2 regions of the Paraburkholderia sp. SOS3 genome follow, and region 1 is predicted to be linked to the other one. Evidence: predicted binding sites of a transcription regulator. Region 1 holds the regulator's gene; the other holds the start of a gene.

Evidence for each region. The regulator FNR, encoded in region 1, switches genes on or off when oxygen is low (the NO sensors DNR and NnrR bind a similar motif). The targets are predictions, from matches to a motif close to TTGATNNNNATCAA.
Region 2: BTO02_RS10460 (OmpW/AlkL family protein) is a predicted target of FNR. The motif match lies at 1,546-1,559, and genes of this name have one in related genera.

The regions. Positions count from the first base shown of each region.
Region 1 is NZ_CP018812.1:1,927,860-1,931,265, reverse strand. Features, by position in the region: gene BTO02_RS28740 (PAS domain S-box protein) at 1-199, shown strand, start outside; gene BTO02_RS28735 (response regulator) at 196-843, shown strand; gene BTO02_RS28730 (response regulator) at 986-1,396, shown strand; gene fnr (fumarate/nitrate reduction transcriptional regulator Fnr) at 1,410-2,201, shown strand; gene BTO02_RS28720 (c-type cytochrome) at 2,321-2,668, shown strand; gene BTO02_RS28715 (DUF3564 domain-containing protein) at 2,734-3,105, shown strand; gene BTO02_RS28710 (hypothetical protein) at 3,268-3,406, opposite strand, start outside.
Region 2 is NZ_CP018811.1:2,299,226-2,302,631, reverse strand. Features, by position in the region: gene BTO02_RS10470 (Nramp family divalent metal transporter) at 1-381, shown strand, start outside; gene BTO02_RS10465 (DUF1289 domain-containing protein) at 535-738, shown strand; gene BTO02_RS10460 (OmpW/AlkL family protein) at 785-1,474, opposite strand; gene BTO02_RS10455 (aldehyde dehydrogenase family protein) at 1,621-3,057, opposite strand; gene BTO02_RS10450 (ABC-F family ATPase) at 3,304-3,406, opposite strand, start outside.

The DNA.
Region 1 (3,406 bases):
GGGCGCGGGCGAGCCGCCCCGCTGGCCCGGCACGCAGCAGCAAGCGGAGCTGAGCAGGACTTTCGGCCTCATCGGCGTGCGCGAGCGCGCACGCATGCTTGACGGAACGGTTACTATCGAGACAGCGAAGGACAAGGGCTTTATCCTTACCGTTTCCTTTCCGTTACGCGCCGTACAACAGGAAGAGACGCTCCTATGACCCGGGTTCTGATTGCCGACGATCACGCGATGGTGCGCGACGGATTGCGCCACATCCTGCAGAGCGCAAGCGGCTTCGAGGTCGCCGGCGAAGCATGCGACAGCATCACGACCATCGCCCTGATCCGCAAGACGCCGGCGCAGATTCTCGTGCTCGACCTCTCGATGCCGGGCCGCAACGGCCTCGAGCTCATCAAGCAGATCAGGGAAGAAAAGCCGGAGCTGCGCATCCTCGTGCTGACGATGCATGCCGAACAGCAATACGCCGTGCGCGCGTTCAAGGCCGGTGCGTCCGGCTACCTGACGAAGGAAAGCGCCAGTGCGGAACTCGTCGGCGCCTTGGCGAAAATCGCGTCGGGCGGCGTCTATGTGAGCCTTGCGATGGCCGAGCGGTTCGCGCAAAGCCTGAACGAGCCGGCGGACACATTGCCGCACCAACGGCTGTCCGATCGCGAATTCGACGTGTTCCGGCGCATCGCCGCTGGGCAGACGATTACCGAAATCGCGCAGGCGCTGTGCGTGAGTTCGAAGACCATCAGCACATACAAAATGCGCATCCTCGAAAAGATGCAGATGCCGCACGAAGCCGCGCTCGTGCGTTACGCCATGCGCCATCAGCTGTTCGACGACCAGGACGAAGCCTGACGCGCGAGACCCGCTCCACACGCAGCTGTTCCGTTTCGACTCCCTCCGTGTAGGAAACCGCCTACACAAAACCGCAGCGCCCTACTCGAACTTCCACCGTCGCCGATTCTTTTTTGAGATAGCAGCGACGATACTGCGGTGCATGGATACCGATGTGCACCGCGCCCCCCTCAAAGTGTTCCTCGTCGAAGATGCGGCGAGCGTCAGACGCAATATCGCGCAACTGCTCGAACTGCTGGCCGGCGTGCAGATTGTCGGCGAAGCCGAAGACAGCGAAACGGCGCTCGAAGCGATTCGCGCGTGCCGTCCCGATGTCGCGGTCATCGACCTGCGGCTTTCGGCAGGCAGCGGCATCGAACTGATTTCAGCGCTCGCGAAAAGTCTGCCCGACATCGTGATGATCGCGCTGACGAACCATTCGGGACCGGCGTTCCGTGCCGCGTGCAGCAAAGCCGGTGCGCATTACTTTTTCGACAAGACTGCCGAGTTCGACGCAGCGTGCCACACCATCCGAGACCTTTCGTTAGCGCGCCGCTCGCGCGCCATTGAGTAACGAGGAGCCGATCATGTCATTCGCCTTCGCCGAACAGGCTGCGCCGTCCGCCGGACCGACACATGCCTTCCATCGTATTCATCCGGTCGATCCGTCGCCGGGCGCCGAATCCGGCAAGCGGAGCGCCGTGCGCTGCTCGGGCTGCTCGATGCGCTCGGTCTGCATGCCTCCTGGCCTCTCCGCCGCGGAGCTCGCGCAACTCGATGCGGTGATCTGCACGACGCGCCCCGTGCATCGCGGCGAGGCGCTGTACCGCGCCGGCGACGCGTTCCAGAGCATTTACGCGGTGCGCGTCGGCTCGTTCAAGACCATCGTCATGCATCGCGACGGTCGCGAACAGGTCACGGGCTTCCAGATCGCGGGCGAAGCGCTCGGCCTCGATGGCGTATGCACGAGTCGCCACAATTGCGATGCGATCGCGCTCGAGGACAGCGTCGTCTGCGTGATTCCGTTCATGCAGCTCGAAGCCGTCTGCCGCGAAATACGCGCGATGCAGCATCACGTGCACCGGATGATGAGCGGCGAGATCGTGCGCGAATCGTCGCTGATGATGCTGCTCGGCACGATGACCGCGGAACAGCGCGTGGCAGCGTTCCTGCTGAATCTGTCGAAGCGTTTCAAGGCGCTCGGCTATTCGCAGTCCGAGTTCAATCTGCGCATGACACGCGAAGAGATCGGCTGTTATCTCGGCATGAAACTCGAAACGGTCAGCCGCATGTTCTCGAAGTTCCAGCGCGAACGGCTCGTCGATACGCGCGGCAGGCAGATTCGCATCGTCGATCTCGAGGGACTGTCGCGCGTTTGAGCACATGCCTGCGCCAAGCGGGCTCTCCCGACGTTGCGCTCCTGCAATCGGCACTTGATGTGCGTCAACGGCGCTATGGCGGCTTTCTTTAAAGTGGTGGCGAAAAGGAGCCCACGACTATGCCAGCATTACATTCGCGCCTGATCGCAGCCTGCCTCGCCGTGTCGGGCTTCGCCGTATGCGGCACGGCGCATGCGCAGCGCGTCGAGCCCACGGAGCTCGTCGATCAGCAACACTGCATGTTTTGCCACACGTCGGACGCCCCTTTTCTCGCACCGGCGTTTCATCAGATCGCCGAGCGCTATCGCGACAACCCTGACGCGATCCGAATGCTCGAACAGAAGCTGCGTGCCGGCGGCCGTGCGCATTGGGGCGACATGCCGATGCCGGTTTCCGCCGAGCGCGGCGGCCCGCCGCTGTCCGCCCAGGACGCGCATACGCTTATCGAGTGGGTCATGAGCCAGTGACTTGCTGGCCGCGCCTGAATCTGCGTTTTGCCGCTGCGGGAAGACACTCCACACCGGGAAGAGCCATGCGAATCACCGTACATCTCGACACCTTCGACTGCGCGGACCCTTCGGTCTACGCCCTTCTGTGGCTCGACCTGGCGGCGCGCAAATGGTCGCGCGAAGGCCACGCCGTCATCGATCTGCCGCAATGGGGCGAGTTCGAAATCTCGGGTTCCGATACGCGCATCGACGGGCAACATACGGGACACGCGCTATGCGTGCTCGAAAAGCTCGATCTGTCGGATGCGCAAGGACCATTCGAAGGAGAAAGCGGCCGCGCGCTGTGGTACCGCCACGCCCATCACGCGCCGATCGTCGGACGGTGGCATGTGCAATGCCTCGACAGCACCGGTTCGGCGCCCGAGCACGGCGTATTCGCGGATGACCAGATGTAATGTCCTTCTGCCGCAGCGCCGGCGGCAAAACCGCGGTTGCCATCGGCGCGTCGTTTTTCGAAGAGGCGTCGGCGCGAAGCGCCGCCTCATGCAAGCGCCTATCGGATTCTAGTGCGCGTTCTGGTGCACGGATTCCAGCGCGCAGGTTCCAGGGCGCGGATTCTAGTGCGCGCGCGCCGTCGCGCGCCCCGCGAGCGTGGCAAGTTCGCGCTCGGCCAGATCGAACGCACGCTGCAGCGCGAGGCGCGGAACTTCATCGGAACAGTGCTCGAGCGGCTTGAAGCCCGATGTTTGCAGCAGC
Region 2 (3,406 bases), on a different replicon from region 1:
GCGGCGCTGCTTGCATGCGGCATGAATGCGACGGTGACGGGCACGCTCGCCGGACAGGCCGTGATGGAAGGCTTCATGCGTCTCACGCTGCCGCGCTGGCAGCGCGCACTGCTCACGCGCGGGCTCGCGCTCGGCCCCGCGCTGGTCGCGGTCGTGCTGTTCGGCCCGCATGGGTCGAACCAGCTGCTTGTTGCAAGCCAGGTGGTGCTGAGCCTGCAGTTGCCGCTCGCGGTCGTGCCGCTCGTGCGATTCGCCTCGGACTCGCGGATCATGCGCGGCTGGCGTGTCAGGCGCGTGCCGCTCGTGTTGGCATGGCTGGCCGCCGCGGCCATCGTCGCGCTCAATGCCGCGCTCGTGTGGCAGGTCGTGGCCGGACGTTGAGCGTTCGGTTCGCTTGAACGCCCCTTCGGGTGACGCGCTGCTCGATGGTTAACCGCGCATTCGCGCCATCTGGCAGCCGATCGGTGGCGAGAATGGGCGCCTCGGCTTTTCGTTTACCATATCGGACCGCCCGCGCTTTTCACCTCGTTCCCGATGGCTTCGAATCTTCACGACCTTCCCGACAGCCCGTGTATCGGCGTCTGCTCCACGCTCTTCGACGAAGTGTGCAAAGGCTGCGGCCGCACGGCGACCGAGGTCGCGAACTGGGTCTTTATGACCGACGACGAGAAGCGCTCGGTATGGGAGCGGATCGAACGCGACGGCACCGCCATGCGCTTCAAGTACGACAAGATTTGAGCCGCGCCTCGCGCGGCGCCGATCCGCGCGGCGAGCGGTGTGCCCGTCAGAATTTCATCCCGACGCCGAGACCGACCACGAGCGGATCGATACGCAGCGTGCCGATCGATGCCCCGCCTAGCGTCGCATCGGTCCTCATCCAGATCTTCTTGATGTCCGCGTTGACGAACAGCGTCTTCGTGATCTGCACGTCGACGCCGGCCTGCAGCGCCGGGCCGAAACTGCTGTGGCTCACGGCAATCGACTGGCCGCCCGCCTTGAGGCCGTCGTTATAGAAATACGTGTAGTTGAGGCCCGCGCCGACGTATGGGCGAATCTTTCCCTGGTGGTTGAAGTGATACTGCAGCAGCAGCGTCGGCGGCAGCACGTTCACGCCGCCGAGCGCGCCCAGGTTCGACGTCACCTGATGGCGCGATGTCGCGAGGATCAGCTCGACGCCGATGTTGTCGCGAATCATGTACGTGAAGTCGAGCTCCGGCACGATCGCGTTGTTGACGTTCACGTTGAGCGTGGACAACGTACTGCTCGTGCCGACCTGCGGCATGATGCTGATACCGCGCAAACGGACCAGCACATCGCGCGCATGAATGCCGCCCTCGACGGGGCTTTGCACCGTGCTCGCGGCCGACGCTGCGCCGCTGGCTGTGTCGTCGGCGTGTGCCGCGGTGGTCGCGAACGCGCTTATCAGCGTGGCACCCGCCATTGCGAGCGCCATTCCGGTTCTGTTCTTCTTCATTGCCTTGCCCCGCTATCGTTTCGATTCGTTGGTGTTCGAAGCGATTGTCGGGCGCTGCGGCGTTTGCGCTATTGACCTTTGTCAAGTGTGACAAACACGCGCGCGCAGATGCGGCTGAACGCCGCATCGAACGCGTGTGCGGCGCGTTACGTCGTCTTGTTGACGGCGAATTGCATCGCCTTGTACTCGAGATATTCGTCGAGGCCATACGTGCCGTTCTCACGGCCATAGCCCGACTGCTTGTAGCCGCCGAACGGCGCGGCCGCATTCCACGCGCCGCCGTTGATATTGACCTGCCCCGTGCGCATCCGGCGCGCGATGCCGAGCGCGCGTTCGTCGCTGCCCGCCCATACGGCGCCGGCGAGACCATAGACCGAATCGTTCGCGATGCGGACGGCTTCGTCTTCGTCCTTGAATGTGAGAATCGTCAGCACGGGGCCGAAGATTTCCTCCTGCGCGATCGTCGCCTTCGGATGCACGCGGCCGAACACGGTCGGTTTCGCGAAGAAGCCTTGCTGTATGCCGTCCGGCATGCCGGGACCGCCGGTCACGAGGTCCGCGCCCTCTTCGATGCCGCGCGCGATGTACTGCTGCACGCGTTGTTGCTGCGCGGCCGATGCGAGCGGACCGAGGCGCGTTCTGTCGTGGCGCGGGTCGCCGGGTACGTAGCTTTCGGCCGCGCTTTTCGCGAGCGCGCGCACTTCGTCGTAGCGGCTTTCGGGCACGAGCATGCGCGTATGCGCGGAGCAGGTCTGCCCCGAGTTCAGAAAGCATGCGCCGACGGTCGCCTTCACGGCGGCCGGCAGGTCCGCGTCGTCGAGAATCACCGAGGCGGATTTGCCGCCCAGTTCGAGCGCGACGCGCTTGACGGTCGCCGCGGCAAGCTCGGACACGCGCTTGCCCGCGCGCGTCGAGCCCGTGAACGACACCATATCGACCGACGGATGCGACGCGAGCACTTCGCCGACCACCGGCCCATAGCCGCAGACAAGGTTGAAAACGCCGGCCGGCAAGCCCGCTTCATGAATCGCCTCGGCGAGCACGAACGCATTGAGCGGCGCGATCTCCGACGGCTTCAGCACGACCGTGCAGCCGGCCGCGAGCGCCGCCGCAACCTTCAGCGTGATCTGGTTCAGCGGATAGTTCCACGGCGTGATCGCCGCGACGACGCCGACCGGTTCGCGCACGACGAGCGAATGGCCGACCTTCTCTTCAAACGCGAATTCGCCCGCGAGCTTGGCGTACGCGTACCAGTTCTGTACGGCGCCGCCGACCTGAATCGCGCGCGACAGCTTGATCGGCATGCCGACTTCGCCGCAGATCAATTGCGCGAGTTCGTCGGTGCGGGCCTTGAGGTTGTCGGCGATTTTTTGCAGGTACGCGCCGCGCTGTTGCGGCAACGTCGCGGCCCAGGCGTCGAAGGCGGCGCGCGCCGCGGCAATCGCGGCTTCCGCGTCCGCTTCGATGCCTTCGGGAATGCGGCCCATCACCGCTTCAGTGCCGGAGTCGATCACGTCGATCGTGCCGGTGCCGCACGGGCTCAGCCATTTGCCGTCGATGTAGAACTGATCGTAGGTCTTCATGTCGGTGCGTTCCTTGTCTCGGATGCGGCGCGTGGAGTCAGAACATTTTACTCGCGCGGCGCATCGACTCCGCGCCCCGCATTCACGCGAGAGCGAGCAAAACAAAGGCCCGCTTTACGATAAGCGGGCCCATTGTGTACGGCCTGAGATGGAACGCGTGCTGCAAATCGCGCTGCAAATCGCGCTGCAAACGTGCTGCAAACGCTACGGGCGCCCAATCGTGCCCGTAGCGGTGCCGATGAACCGTTATTGCACGCCCTGCCCCGCGAGAAAATCCTCGTAGTTGCCGCCGAAGTCGTTCAACGTGCCGTCGGTTTTCACTTCGATGATGCGGTTCGCGAGCCCGCTC